Regions from separate parts of the Nitratidesulfovibrio vulgaris str. Hildenborough genome, predicted to be linked through region 3. Evidence: predicted binding sites of a transcription regulator. Region 3 holds the regulator's gene; each other region holds the start of a gene.
The links. The regulator sigma-54, encoded in region 3, starts transcription at its own class of promoters, with help from an activator protein. The targets are predictions, from matches to a motif close to CTGGCACGGNNNNTGCTT.

Region 1 (4,965 bases), on a different replicon from region 3:
CCCTCTGGATGTCTCCCCCGTCTGTCGGGAGCGAGAGGTGGCGCGTCGTGCCGGGCCCTCTCGCCACAAGCTGCGCATGTCGGGCGGCAGATGCGTCGCGTGCCCCGTGTGGTGTGTCGGCCCGGGTTCGGCCCCTGTGCGGCCCCTGTTCGACCTGAAGGCGGCCATGCGGGCGGCATCCCGGTTGTGGGCGCAGGCGTCGTTCCACCCCATAGCCACTCCCTCGGTGTGCCTCCGTGCCCCGCACACGAAGAGGCCGACCTCCACGTGGTGAAGGCCGGCCTGTTGTATCGTCAGGAACGAAGAGACAGGACTAGGCGGTGCGCCGTGCGCGCCGCATCATCATGCCCAGTCCGCCAAGACCCATCAGCATCAGCACTGCCGACGCCGGTTCGGGGGTGGGCAGGGCGGTGATGGAGAGCAGGGTCTGGTGGGTCGTGGTGACGCCCTCGCTGGTCAGCCAGCCCACGGCATCGGCCGGGAGGCCAAGCAGGGTGCGGTAGGCCAGCGGAATGGGCGAGAACGACTTGGTGAAGTCCATCACGTAGTCGATGCCGTAGAAGTGGAAGGTCTCCTGCGTGACTTCGGGGTTCATGAGCACGAACACGTCCTGCTGTGTGCTGCCGGTGTTCGGGGTCTCGAAGAACTTGAAGTCCAGCGTGGTGGAGAACACGGGCAGCGACGTCGCCCCCGGAAGCTGCGGGATGAGCTGCAGGATGGCGCGTGCCGTGCCACTTTGCAGGGTGATGCTGTCGCCGGCAATGGCCTTGTTGCTGTGAGACAGCACAAGTCCGTTCACGGCTGCGCCACCCGTGATCAGGGTACCGCCCACAGTGGGGGCGATGGAGATGGAACTGGTGGTGGCGCCGTTGTGGAAGACGTAGCCACTGCGGTTCGAGTATGTGTAGTCGCCCCACCGGAGGGTCGAGAAGCCGGGGGTGGTGACGGGGGCGGGCAGCATGACCCCGCCGTCGAAGAGGTAGGTGAGGCTCTTGCTGCCGATACCGGTGATGCCGTTGTTGGGGTCACCGGGGACGTTGGTGTCGTTGCGCGAGTTGGTCCACTCAACGAAGGCCCCGTCCACAGTGTATGTCCATGAGGGGACGACCGCCGCCGATGCCGCCGTCTGCAAGAGCAGCGGGAAGAGCAGCGTGAGTGCGATGAGTGCGAGGCGTTTCATGACGAGTCTCCTGTGTCTTGTAGCTGCTTGCAGGAGCCTTGGTGAAGGCTCCTGCAAGTGTGTGGTCGTATTCGGGGCGGTGTAAGGTTCTCCGACAGGGGTCGCTGCCGGGGGGGGCGGTGCGTTATGCCTGTGACCGGCGGCGCAGTCCGAAGAGGCCGAGCAGTCCGAGGCCCATCAGGATGATGGAGGTCGGTTCGGGGGTGGGCAGGGCGCGGATGCTGATCAGCGTATCGAAGGCGTTGTAGGCGTTCTCGGAGGTGATCCAGCCGACGGAACCGACGGGCAGGTTCAGCAGGGCGCGGTAGGTTTCGGGGATGAGGCCGAACGAGCCGCCGAAGCTGAACACGTAGTCGACGCCGTAGAAGTGGAAGGTCTCTTCGGTCACTTCGGGGTTCAGCAGTACGAACACGTCGCTCTCGGTGTTCACGTTGCCGTTGGGGGTCTCGAAGAACAGGAAGTCGAGCTTGGTCGAGAAGACGGGCAGCGGCGGGTTGCCGGAGGGGGCGAGCGTCAGCACCGAGCGCACGACGCCGGACTTAAGCTGGATGGAGCCGCTGAGGATGGGCTGGTTGTAGTGGTACAGTTCCATGCCAAGCGACGTGGGGCCGTCGGTGATCATGGTGCCACTGCGGGCGTTGATGCCGATGGAGCTGAGGTTGGCGCCGGGAATCTGGCTGTATACGGGGCCGGGGCCGCTCCATACGTAGTCGCCCCACGCGATATGGCGATAACCCTTGGCCGACGTGCCGGGAGGAACCGGAACACCGCCGTCGAGGTTGTAGAACAGTTCTTCAGGCTCGAAGCCGGTGATGCCCTGGGCAGGCGTGTCTAACGTGCCGCTTGTGCCCACGGTGGTCTTCCAGCTGACGAAGATGCCGTCAACGGTGTAGTCCCATGCGGGGATGGGGGCTGCCAGTGCGTTGACCACCATCAGGGCGGTCAGGACCACGGTACCGAGAAGGGAAGAGAGCAGACGCTTCATGGTTTTTCTCCTCATTTCATGAGGTTAAAAATTGCGTGAGCAAAGTTGCATGGTATTAAGCAATGACTGTTCCAACAGTGCTTTTAATATATATTCAAGTGTGTTGGATGATGTTTTGAGCCTTGATACCCCTCTCGGCACAGGCTGGCGTTGTCAACCTATCCGACAGATTCGGGGGGCGGCGCGGGTGACCGGGGCGAAAGCGGCGCGGGCCTTCCATTCGCGCTGATGAAGGGGGGGTGTTGCCTTTTCCGACAGGGTGCCGGAGAGCGTGCACGGGGACGCAGGAGGGGCCGCGGGTCTGGACACCACGTGAGAGGTGGGCGTCAGGTGAGAGGCAGGCTGAAGAAGGCGGGCGAAAGTGAAGGGGGGGGCGATGTGCCCCCCCGTGTCATTGCATGCGGCGTCTCCCGCGGCCATTCCCGTGGCGCCTCGCCTCGTGGCGTCCTGCGCCTTCCTGCGCCCTCCTGTGCAGTCCGGCGTTGTTTGGCACTGTCGGGGGCGTCCGGGGCCGACCTCGTTCCCGGTTGTCCGGGGCCTCTCCGCCTGACCGGGGCTTCTCGGCTGCCCCGTACTGCCCCGGTGTCCGCCTTGGTCGGGCTGTGGGGCCGTCCTGCGACGTCTTCGGCACATCCGCCTCATGCACCGCCTTCGAGGCCATCCGCCGTCACGCGCCTTCTCGCCCTCACTCGGCAGGCAGCAGGAAGTCCGACAGCGGACGACGGAACGTGCCATGCCGGATGGGTGCGGCGACACCGGCACGGAACATCATGACGGGCAGTCGTCCCTTGGGGTGGGGCAGCACCTGTTCGAGAAGCGTCCACGCCTCTTCCAGCAGGCGCTGATGTGCGGTGTCCAGCGTCTGCGGGTCGCCCATGGCGAGGCGCAGGTGCAGCAGGGGCAGGGCCGCCAGCGGTTGCATGGCATAGCCCATGTGTTCGAGGGCGCACCACGCCCGTTGCCACGCCATGCCCGCGCGGGCGATGTCCGTCTCCGTCTCGCCGTTGGCCAGCAGCAGCCCGATGCCGCCGCTTCGCAGCACGCCCATCGCCCCGTGCAGGGGCATGAGGCGCCCGAGGCCGAGGGCGTTGGCGATGCTCATGTTGCGCCACGGCCTCACGGCACGCAGGTACAGTTCACCGGCGAGTCCCGCTTCGAGGTTCGCCAGCGGCAGTCCGTCGCCGTATGGCCCGTTCCCGGCGTGGCTGTGATGCCCTGCCTGCCCGGTGTGCCCCTGTTGCCCGACCTCTCCCTGTTGCTCGGCCTGCCCGTCGAAGCGGATGAAGCGCATGAGGTGTTCATGCATGTCGCGCCGTTCGACGCGCACCCTGTCGGCGAGGTAGACGGCCCGCGCAAGGGTCTTGCGCTGCGCCGCGTCCGTCGCCCACAGGAGGGTGGCGTCCTGTTCCTCGCTGACGAGGTGCTCGATGCGCTCGCACACCTCCACGGGCAGGGGGCGCGCGGCGTACATGCGGCGGTTGGTGTGCCTGCGCCACAGGGCGGCGGTCATGATCTCGTGCGAGGGCACGCCCAGCGGCGTGCAGTGCAGCGAGGCCACACGGTCGGGCTTCGTGGCGTCGGGAAAGAGCGAGAGCGTGGCATCGAGTCCCGCGCTGCCCGAGGCGTAGACGGCGTTCTGCACCGCGGCCCCGCAGGCCAGCAGCGAGGCCACATGGCGGTAGTCGAAGAACGAGCCGTCGGCCTGCCTGTCGAGATGGATGTGCAGCCCCGTGGCATGGGGGACGAAGCGCCACGGCTGCACGTTGTCGCCGGAGGGTGCCTGCATGGCGGCGCGGGCCACGTAGTGCAGGGTCTCGAGCGGGATGTCCTGCCGCAGTGCCACCACGTCGGGTTCTGGCGGGGGCGGCGTGCCGGTGCGCGGCGCACCCATGAAGAACCGGCGGGCGATGGCGAGCTTCAGCCGTTGCAGCGGCGAGCGCAGTCCCTTGCGGAGCCTGCCCCGCACATGACGGCCCGTGAGCGGGTCGAACTGCCTGAAGTACGGCACGGGGCGTATGCCCCGGCGGTGCAGCAGGATGCGCACGGCTTCGGTGGCGGCCATGCCCGCACAGAGATGGCAGGCGATGTCCAGCGACGGCCCCCGCCTGTCGTGCAGGCTGACGAAGCGCCTGTCCATGTAGCCGAGGTGCGCCGGGCGCGGGGCCAGCCCCATGCCGAAGCGCAGGTAGCCCTCCATGGGGGGCGTGTCGTCGTCGATGCCGAAGTAGCTGTCGAAGTTCATGCCCCCCGGCATGAAGACGAGCAGGGCGCACGAATAGCCGAGCGGCCCGGCGGTTATGACCGGAATGCCCAGTTCGAGCGCGCGGTTGAAGAGCCTGCGGCGGATGTCGAGGGCGAAGAAGTCGATGCCGTCCACCAGCAGGTCGACATCCTTGAGGAAGGCGTCGATGGTCTCGGCGGCGACGCCCTCGGGGAAGGAGCGGATGTCGAGGAACGGGTTCACGCTGAGGGCGCGTTCGGTCATGACGTCGAGCTTGCCGCGCCCGAAGCTGGCGATGCTGGCCCCGTACTGCCGGTTGAGGTTCACCGGCGAATAGGCGTCGAAGTCGGCGAGGTTGAAGTTGCCGATGCCCGTGCGCGCCAGCGTCATCAGATGGATGCCTCCCACGCCGCCAAGCCCCGCGATGGCGACCCGCGAGCGCAAGAGTCTGCGTTGTCCCGCGTAGTCCACGAGGCCGAGGTTGCGGCTGAAGGCGATGTCGGTATAGGCGTCGCGCGTCTCGAGTTTGAGCATGTCCAGCGGTACGCCGCCGGGGGTCTCGGGGTGCACCGGGTTGGT
Region 2 (4,965 bases), 680 kb from region 3:
GAAGAGAATGAAATAGGAGGTGATGACACCCTTGAGCTGCGCTTCGCTGGAACCGACAGGGAACGCGACGAAGTCGAGCCCGTCGATGCTGTCGAGTTTGTGCCCGAAGCCCCTTTCGCCATACATGCGGATGAGCTCCGGCGGCGCGTCGCCTGGCACGCCATGGCAAGGCATGCATTCGGCCGTGAAGCGCACCTGCCGGGTGATGACGAAATGATCGGTACCGCGAAGGTTCAGCGTTCCGGCCCACTGCGTCTCGTCCTCGCGAGCCCGGAACCGCTCGATGAGCGACCGCTCAAGCTCATCCGCCTCCGACGCCGGGTTGCGTGCGCCGATGGCGACCCGCCTGTAGACATGGCCGACAGCCTTGTCGCCCATGCGTTCCATGATATTCCGGGAAATGAACGAAGAGGACATGCCCTCGATGAAGAACTCGCCGGGGTGCGTCTTGAACATGCTGGGCCGGAGCGTCTCGCGCACGTACCCCTGAATGGCGTCAATCTGGGCGAAGACCAGTTCGGCCTTGTCACGCACCTGCTCTTCGACCACTCCACGCATATGCACATAGAATATGAAGGAAAAGACCACGCACAGGACAAGTCCGGCAAGCCCGAGGCTGAGCAGGAACTTGTGCTCCAGAGTATGCGATTTGCGATTGTGCATGGCGTCTCGAAAGCGAAAAAGGCGGCACGGGGCCGCGTTACAGAATGAAACGGAGTCTAGGGGCAGGAGCGTGCCCCGTCAACGGCTAGCCCCCTTGTTCCGGTCCCTGGGGCGTGAACCGCCAACTGTCCCGTGAATTGTTCTCGGCAGCCTGCGTGGCGTCCACATCATTGTAATAGAGCGCTCCGCTACGGATACCGTAGATGTCCTGCACCGCACCGTAGTGGGCAAGGGCCGGAACACTGGCGACGATGCGCGGCCCCACCACCCAGAACGCGAACCACAACACCCCGATGCCGAATCCGAGTCGCAGCAGCCTCACCGGAAGACTCGCCTGTACCATCTTTCGCTCCTTGCGGATTGAGGCGGGGGCCGTAGCCCCCGCCAGCCGTTCCCTTAAATCTTCGCGGTGATTTCCGGGAAGACGATGTAGAACATGATGTAGGCCATGGTCAGCGTCAACACAAGGTTGAAGCTCTGACCGCACACGTACAGGATGAGCGGCTTGCCGCCCTTGAAGTAGTGCGCCAGTTCACGGAAGTTCGTGGCAAGACCGATGGCGGTGAAGGCGAGGCAGAAGAACCAGCCACGCAGCGGCGACGACAGACCCTTCAGGACGCCCTGGTTGACCATGATCTGGCTCATGTCCGAGCCGAGGCTGCCGGAGATGATCGAGAAGATGATCGACGCGGTGAGGAAGCCGAGGACGAACTTGGGGAAGCGGTTCCAGATTTCGATCCAGCCCACGCTACGGCCCGAAGTGCATTCGACGCGGGCGCACCAGTACACGGCCACACCGAAGGCGACCACACCGATGAGCACGTTCTGGATCATCTTGATGGTGGCAGCCACGTACAGGGCCTTCTCGCCGAGGAACGCACCGGCAGCGGCAACGGCACCCGTGGCGTCGATGGTACCGCCCATCCATGCACCGCCGAGAATCTGCGGCATGCCCACGGACTTGATGAAGGCAGGCATGACGATCATCATGATGGCGGTGAACACCAGCGACAGGCCGATGGACAGGGTGAGCTCCTCCTTCTTGGCGCGGCAGGCCGCAGCCGTGGCGATGGCAGCAGAGGTGCCGCACACCGACATGTCGGCGGAGATGACCATATTCAGCGTCTTCGAAGGCATCTTCAGGATCTTCTGACCGAAGATGAAGGTGCAGATGAGCACGATGGGGGTGACGACCCATGCCACGAAGATACCGGGGATGCCGATGGCGATGATCTTGTCGAACAGCACTTCGGCACCCAGCAGCACAAGACCGGTCTTGATGTAGTACTCGACCTGCAGGGCGGGCTTGATGAAATTGGGCGTGCCCACGGTGTTGGCGATGAGCATCCCGATGATGATGGCCCACGCTTCGGTGCCGATGCCCCAGTACTTCATGGTGCTCTGGTGGCCCATCATCTGCGCGATGACGGCAACCACGAACACGCCGATGAAGCCGACAAGGAACTTGGGAACATCATGGCCCATGAACTTCATGCCGATGGCGAAGAACAGCCCCATGACCACCATGAGCATCGGCAGCGACGTGGAGATGTTGAAGGCCTTGGTCTTCACCTTCTTCTCGGCGGACTTCATCTTGGCAAGGTCTGCGCGCCATTCGGCGATCTTGCCCTGCGCGGCGTCATTGAGTGCGGTGTCGGCAAAACCGGCTTCTGCGGCGGCTGCCTCAGCCACCTGCGCGGCAGCGAATGCGGCATCGGACTTGGCCTTTGCGGCCTCGAACTTCGACTTTGCCGCGGCGTTGCGCTCCTCGGCGGCTTCCTTGGAAAGCACGAAGGACTCGAGAGGATTCGATGTCCAGCCTCCGGGCGCCTTCAGGAAGGCTCCGATGGACTTGCCGGTGGCGGAGTCCATGGCCTTGAGCTTGCCCTTGTCATCCTGTGCCTTGTAGTAGGCAAGGGTCTTGAAGGGCGCGCGTTCGGCCTCTGCCGCCATGACCGCGTTGGCCTTGTCCACCTTCTGCGCGAATTCGGGCGAAGGATTGGCGAGGAACAACCACATCCCTGCGATGAGAATGACGAAACCAAGCCAGATGGCCCAGTAGTCCTCTTTGGTCCACAGGTCGGACAGACGCGACTGCCCGTGGTCGACCACGACGTTGCTTTCATTTTCAGCCATTGTTCCCTCCTTGCTGACATGTGGCGTAACGACACGCCACGTTTGTGCTTCTTTGAACAAGAAGCGTGCCAGAAAGAGAGATTCATTAACAGCTTTTAATTAAAGAATGTTAATGTGCAGGACGACTCGGCAAGCTGCAAACATCACTTTGCATCGTAAACCTGTGTTAGCGCCCTTTCGCAAACCCGCGTTTGCGCTTCTCCATTCGTCCAGTCGGCGTTGCCTAGGGGCGCACACCCTATGAACGCCACGCGTCGTAGCCCTCCGAGGCGATGCGTGAAGGGCCCCGACAAACACATTCCCCCTGCTGTCTTCGGGACGGCGCGTGTCGTTCACCCGCACTTGCCCAACGGCGACAATGCCCGGAAGCGTATTCGAAGCAGACAGCGCACGCATGCCTAGCCCCCGCCCGATGGCGTCCTTCTGCAAACGAAAGGGGGAAGAACCCCAAGGTTCCTCCCCCGCTCACAGCAGTCTTCACATGCGCTTCCGGTCAGCGACGCTCGCGGCATGAGGCGCAGATGCCATAGAGATACATCCGGTGCGAGGTCAGCACGTAGCCGTGCCGTCTGGCCAACTCTTCCTGCAAGCGTTCGATGTCGTCGTCGAGCACTTCGATATTGGCGCCACACCTCTCGCAGATGAGGTGGTCGTGGTGCTTGCTACCGTACTTCTGCTCGTAACGCGCCACACCGTCCCCGAAATGCACTTCCTTGGCGAGACCTGAGTCGCACAGGAGCTTCATCGTTCGGTAGACGGTCGCCTGCCCCACAGAGGGGTCGACGGCCTTGACACGCTCATAGACCTCTTCGGTGGTGAGATGCCCGCCTACTTTCAGGAAGACATCGACGATGAGCATCCGCTGCGGCGTCACCTTGAGGCTGTTGCGCGCGATATAATCCTGAAATACGGCGATGGGTTCCTTCATTGGGCATCATCCCTCTTGGGTTGGTGTCTGTGCAAGGTGTACCCTTCCGGAAGATAAAGCGCAAGAATACGGCTCACTACAGCACCCGCAAAGCCTGCCAGCCGCGCGTTGCCGCAACGGCGTCGAGACTGCCTCCACCGAGGACGCACACCCTGCCCGTGCGTGCCACCGCATCCAGCACATCGGCGAATTCCCGGAAGTGCCGCTGCGTGGTCGCCAGCATCTGCTCGCGCATCGTCTGCCTGACATCTTCCGTATCACCGGTAAGGTGGCGTAGCATCGAGGCCTCACCGCGCGCGTCGGGCAGCATGTGCATGTCAAGGTCGCCGATGGCACCGACGATGGCGCTTGTGAGTGCGGCGTCATCGAGTTCCACCGTGCGCAGATACTCGGCGCACTTGTCGTAGACATCAAGGGTGCGCTCCACATTGGGGTCGCGGTATGAAACCTGCGTGAAGGCCCCGCTCATGCGGTCGAACGCGCAGAACGCGCCGTAGGCCCCGCCCTGCACGCGCACCCGGTCCCACAGGAACGCCATGCGAAGGTGCTTGAGCACCACGCTCACCGAACCATGATAGGCGTAGCCAAGGTCATAGAGGTTGGCGCCCTTGCCCACGTAGTTCACCTGCGCGGGAACGACCAGCGCCTCTGCAGCAGGCAGTGCATCCGGTGCCCAGACCACGGCATCGGCTGCTGTATCGGGCAGTCCCGCGACAAGCCCGTCGAAAAGGGGCATGGCCACTGCCGCCGTGGCGCTGTCCGCCGTCAGGTTGCAGAGAGCCCCGCTTCGACGCAAGACAAGTGTGCGAAGCGTTTCAAGGTCGTCGCGCACCCCCTGCCAGTCGTCACGCACACGTTCGGCGAGTTCGCGCAGGGCCATGAGGTAGGTGATGCCACCTGTCACCTCGTCAAGCCAGCCAGCCATGGAGAAACTGGCCCGCAAACGGCTGGATACGACGCCGTGGCCCGAAGGCACCAGCGAATGCTCCTGACGGGCCTTTTCCTCCAGCACCATGCGCCCGAAGCGCTCCGCGTCATCGAACAGCGCCTCGTGCAGCACTTCGTGCATGATGTCGACCAGGGCCGCGGCATTGTCACGGGTGGCCTTGCCGCTCACCACCATGTGAGCGACAGGCTTGCGTCCGGCGCGGGTGGTGGCGAAGAGCGTATCCGCCTCGATACCGCCGGTCTTCGCGGCGATACGCATCCCCAGCGCCACGAAGTCGTGACGCGCCGTT
Region 3 (4,965 bases):
TTCCGCCCGCCTCTCCCGCTTCAGCAGCAAGCTGGGCCAGGGGCATGGTGCGGCTGCCGAAGACTTTCAGCAGCATGGGCAGGTTCACCCCGGTGACGACCTCGACATTGGACGTCGCCAACAGCGACAGGCTGAGGTTCGTGGGCGTGCCGCCGAACATGTCGGTGAGAATGATCGCCCCGTTTCCCTTGTCAAGCCTGCCCACAGCCTCCTTGAGGCGGGTCACCGTCTCGCCCACCTCCTGCGAAACGTCGATACTGATGGACGTGCAGTCGCTCTGTGCCCCCAGAATGAACTCTGCGGCACGCAGAAGGGCACTGCCATAGTCAGCGTGGGTAACGATAATGACCCCTACCCTCGCTTCAACGTTATCCTTCTCGGTCATATCGGTTCACCATGGGCTGCACTTCTGCTCAACCCAGTTCTAGGTGACGATGTTCGATCGTCACCGCATAATCGGATTTACGCAGGACATCGAGCAATGCCTCTGCGGTGGCGACGGAGCGATGCCGCCCCCCCGTACAGCCGATGGCAACGGCGATGCGGTACCTTCCTTCGGCTTCATACAGGGGGAGCAGATAGGTCATGAAATCGATGAATCTGTCTCGAAACGTCCGGGCTGAATCCGTGCCGAACACATACTCGACGACAGGAGCATCCAGACCGGACTGGGGGCGCAGGGAGGTGTCGAAATAGGGGTTGGGCAGAAAGCGCAAGTCGAAGACCAGGTCGGCCTCTTTCGGGACGCCGTATTTGTAGCCGAAGGAGATGATGTTCACCCGTAGCGAACGCATGCGCCCCTTCAGGCTGCTCCAGCGTCGCTGGATGACGCGCCGCAGGTCATGGATGGAAAAGGACGTGGTGTCGAAAACAAGGTCGGCCGCCTCACGCACTGGGGCAAGGCGTCGCCTTTCTTCGGCAAGGGCCAACTCCAGCCCCATACCTTCGCTTTCAAGCGGGTGCGGACGTCGCGTTGTCGCATAACGCCGCATAAGCTCGCCCTGCTCCGCTTCGATGAAAAGCAACACAGGCCTGACGCCCATTTCCTGAAGGCGGGCCAAGGCCTGTTCGAACTGCTGTACGAACTCAGCCTCGCGGAGGTCCATGCCAAGCACTATGCCCTGATACTGCTCAAGAGCCTGTGCATCGAGGACTCGAACCATGTCGGGCGCAAGACGCACGGGCAGACCGTCGACAGTGAAATACCGCAGGTCTTCGAAGACGTTGAGAACAGTGCTCTTGCCAGCCCCGGAGAGTCCGGAGACGATGAGGACGGGGAATCCGGCTTCGAAGCCGTCATCGGCAGAACGCGCGGGGCTCGACATGGGCTGCCTCAAGCCTTTGAAAGAAGTTCCCACATTGCATTCGCATCAGGGGCTTCTATCAATGCCCTTCTGAATGCGACGTCTTTCAGCAACCGCGATATGTGCGCCAGAACGCGCAGATGCATGCCCGCCACATGTTCCGGGGCAAGCACCAGAAACACGATGTGCACGGGCTTGCCGTCAAGCGAGTCGAAGCCGAATCCGGCACTGCTACGACCGACACTCAGAACGATGCGCCCGAGGTCGGACAGTTTGCCGTGGGGGATGGCGATGCCGTCGCCGATGCCAGTCGTACCGAGTTGCTCGCGCTCGTGCAGCACTTTCAGCGCTGCACGCCCGTCTACCTCAGGGTGAGCCCGGCAAACGGCATTCACAAGTTCCGCCAGCACCTCTTCCTTGGTGCTGGCGGAGATCTCGTGAATTATGAGGTCTTTGCTAAGATACTCGTCAAGCCGCATCACGACACTCTAGACGACGGGGTCGATGAGCCCGAAGTCGCCGTTCCTGCGGCGGTAGATCACGTTGATCCGTTCCGATTCGGCATTCAGGAAGACGAGGAACTCGTAATCGAGCGCATCAAGCTGCATGGCAGCCTCGTCAACGTGCAGAGGCTTGGGCACGAACTGGTCGGTACCCACGATGGCCCTGTCTTCACCCTCACCTTCAGTATGATAGGTGAACACGTCGATATTGGCATTCGTCCGGGCAGAGCGCCGTCTTTCCTTGACGCGGGAGACATGCTTCTTGAGTTGTGCTTCGAGCTTGTCGAGTACGAGGTCGATGGTCGCGTACATGTCTTCGGACTGCTCGACGGCGGCGATGTTGATGCTGTCGCCCACAAGCTGGACTTCGGCCTTCTGACGGAACTTGTCCAGAGAAAGGGCCACCTGCAACTCGAGGTTGGCAGACTTGCCGACGAACCGGGCGAGCTTTTCGAAGCGACGACGGGCGTACTTCTTGAGGTGTTCCGAGGGCTCGAAGTTCTTGAACGTGAATGCGATGTTCATAAGCTCCTCCTGGGTTCGATGGAACACGTGCCTTGCGGCCGGGCCTCTTCGTGCTACGTCAGAAAACTTCCTTACGCTTGGACGAAGAGGGGATATTCATGGCTGTACGATACTTCGCAACCGTACGCCGGGCAATATTAACCTGAAGCTGTTCCTTCAGTATCTCGCCGATTCGCTCATCGCTCAGAGGTTCCTTGGGATTCTCCTCGCCGATGAGTTTCTTGATCAGAGCCTTGACACTCTCTGAACCGACCTGGCTGCCATCATCAAGTTCGAGCGCACTGTTGAAGAAGAACTTGAGCTCGAACACACCGTGAGGCGTGGCGACGAACTTGTTCGTCGTGATGCGACTCACGGTCGACTCGTGCATACTGATGTCGTCGGCGATGTCCTTGAGGATGAGTGGCCGTAAACGGGTCACGCCATCCTCGAAGAACCCCCTCTGGTACTTGATAATACTTTCAACGACCTTGTACAGGGTGCGTTGCCGTTGATAGAGGCTCTTGATGAGCCACGACGCGGAACGCACCTTCTCTTGCACGAAGTCCTTGTCCTTGCCCGTCACACCGGCAAGACTCTGGTCGTACAGCGAACTGAGTTGCAGATGGGGCAGCCCGTCGTCGTTAAGCACGATGACGAATTCATCGTCGTATTTGTACACGAACACGTCGGGGCTTACGAACATGGGGTCGCTGCCCCCGAAGCTCGAACCTGGCATGGGGTCGAGAGACTGTATGATATCAAGGTATTCCTTGAGATCATCCATGTCGAGTTTGAACTTGCGCAGCAGCGGCTTGTAACGGCGGGTTTCAAGGTCTTCGAGGTGGTCGCGAACGAGTTCGACGAGAACACGGTCGCGGTCGTAGCCAAGCATTTCGATCTGAATCAGCAGACATTCCTGCGGAGTCCGCGAGGCAACACCTACCGGGTCGAAACGCTGGACGGCGTGCAATACCGGAATGACTTCGGAAGCATCGGCACCACACATCTCTGCAATGTCTTCGACAGAGGCCTGAAGATATCCCGAAGAGCCGATATTGCCGATGATGGTTTCACCGATGCCCTTCTGGTCTTCTGTAAGACGCGAAAGACGCAACTGCCACATGAGATGCCCTTCAAGCGATGGGCGGGCAGAATAGCGCGCCTCGAACGCGGTCATCTCCTCGGGGAGTTCAGTTTCGCGTACCTGCGCCTGCCGCGAAGAGCTGGCGAATTCGCCAAGATAGTCTTCCCAGTCGGCATTACGCGACAATTCCCTGTCATACGCCTCCGGCGCAGATTCGTCTTTACGCGAGGAGGCTTCTGAGGCAGAAGATGCAGCGCCTTCATCCATTCCTTCTTCAAGGAACGGATTCTCAAGAAGCTCTTGCTGAACGGTCTCGACAAGCTCAAGACGTGACAATTGCAAAAGGCGTATGGCCTGCTGCAGTTGTGGCGTCATGACAAGCTGCTGACTCAGCTTGAGTTGCTGTCTAAGTTCGAGTGCCATTGAACAAGGAACCTCTCGCCGTCATGTTAAGCACCAGATGCGCGATATCCACCTTCTGTTAGCAAAAGAAGAAAAGTACCGTGCAACAGTGCGTTACGTAGTATCATGACACAGCGCGAGGCAGGATGCAAGCTTGATGCCGACTAGAGGCAGAAGTCCGCCCCAAGATAGACAAGACGGGCCTGTTCGTCACCTACGATATGCTCGGGTGTGCCGTCCAGAATGACCTGCCCCTGATGGACCAGGTACGCCCGGTCACAGATGGTGAGCGTCTCCCGCACGTTATGGTCGGAGATGAGCACCCCTATCCCGCGATCACGCAGCTTGCGGATAAGCCCCTGAATATCACCCACGGCAAGCGGGTCGATGCCTGCGAATGGTTCATCGAGCAGCACGAACTTGGGTTCGCGGATCATGCACCGCGCGATCTCGAGTCTGCGCCGCTCACCGCCCGAAAGGTGCATGGCACGCGAACTGGCAAGATGCGCGATACCGAAGTCCGCCATCAGCGCCTCGGCACGCTCCTTCTGTCTGGCAGCCGGAAGCCCGGTATGCTCGAGGATGATCTCAAGGTTTTCACGAACGGTGAGCCTCTTGAATACGGAGCTCTCCTGAGGCAGATAGCTCAACCCCACGCGAGCGCGCTCATGCAAAGGCCAGTCGGCGATGTCCTGTCCGTCCAGTCGGACGATGCCAGCCGTGGGTTTGATGATGCCTGTGAGCATGTAGAACGTCGTGGTCTTGCCCGCGCCGTTGGGCCCGAGCAACCCGACGATCTCGCCCTGCTGTACCGAGACGGAGACACCCCGCACGACCTCGCGCTGCCCGAACCGCTTACGCAGATCTTCGCCTTGCAATACGGCCATCATTCAGACTCCTTTGCCTTTTCCGCTCCGGGCAGCGACGCGGAAGACGAAGAGGTGAACACGGCCTCTACAGGGCGCGAGGTGCCACCATGCACTTCGCTTCGATTCTCGCGAGTGTAGAAATAGATGACCTCGCCCTTCACCACGTTCTCCTTGTCGAAGAGGACAGGCGAGCCTTCCATGATCATGAGCCCGTCATTGGTGGTATAGGTGGCCTTCTGACATGTACCGTTACGCCCTTCGCGCACCATCCGTACATTCTTCTCGGCGACGATACG

Region 1: a site for sigma-54 is predicted at 2,223-2,240, ahead of DVU_RS16040 (THxN family PEP-CTERM protein). Genes of this name have one in related genera too.
Region 2: a site for sigma-54 is predicted at 2,854-2,871, ahead of DVU_RS04475 (YeiH family protein). Genes of this name have one in related genera too.

The regions. Positions count from the first base shown of each region.
Region 1 is NC_005863.1:34,404-39,368, forward strand. Features, by position in the region: gene DVU_RS16035 (THxN family PEP-CTERM protein) at 314-1,180, opposite strand; gene DVU_RS16040 (THxN family PEP-CTERM protein) at 1,305-2,165, opposite strand; gene DVU_RS16045 (ThiF family adenylyltransferase) at 2,851-4,965, opposite strand, start outside.
Region 2 is NC_002937.3:1,033,255-1,038,219, reverse strand. Features, by position in the region: gene DVU_RS04485 (c-type heme family protein) at 1-663, opposite strand, end outside; gene DVU_RS04480 (hypothetical protein) at 749-1,006, opposite strand; gene DVU_RS04475 (YeiH family protein) at 1,060-2,799, opposite strand; gene DVU_RS04470 (Fur family transcriptional regulator) at 3,293-3,727, opposite strand; gene DVU_RS04465 (insulinase family protein) at 3,804-4,965, opposite strand, start outside.
Region 3 is NC_002937.3:1,711,309-1,716,273, reverse strand. Features, by position in the region: gene DVU_RS07740 (PTS sugar transporter subunit IIA) at 1-385, opposite strand, end outside; gene rapZ (RNase adapter RapZ) at 414-1,325, opposite strand; gene DVU_RS07730 (PTS sugar transporter subunit IIA) at 1,334-1,783, opposite strand; gene hpf (ribosome hibernation-promoting factor, HPF/YfiA family) at 1,793-2,332, opposite strand; gene rpoN (RNA polymerase factor sigma-54) at 2,391-3,821, opposite strand; gene lptB (LPS export ABC transporter ATP-binding protein) at 3,965-4,690, opposite strand; gene DVU_RS07710 (LptA/OstA family protein) at 4,687-4,965, opposite strand, start outside.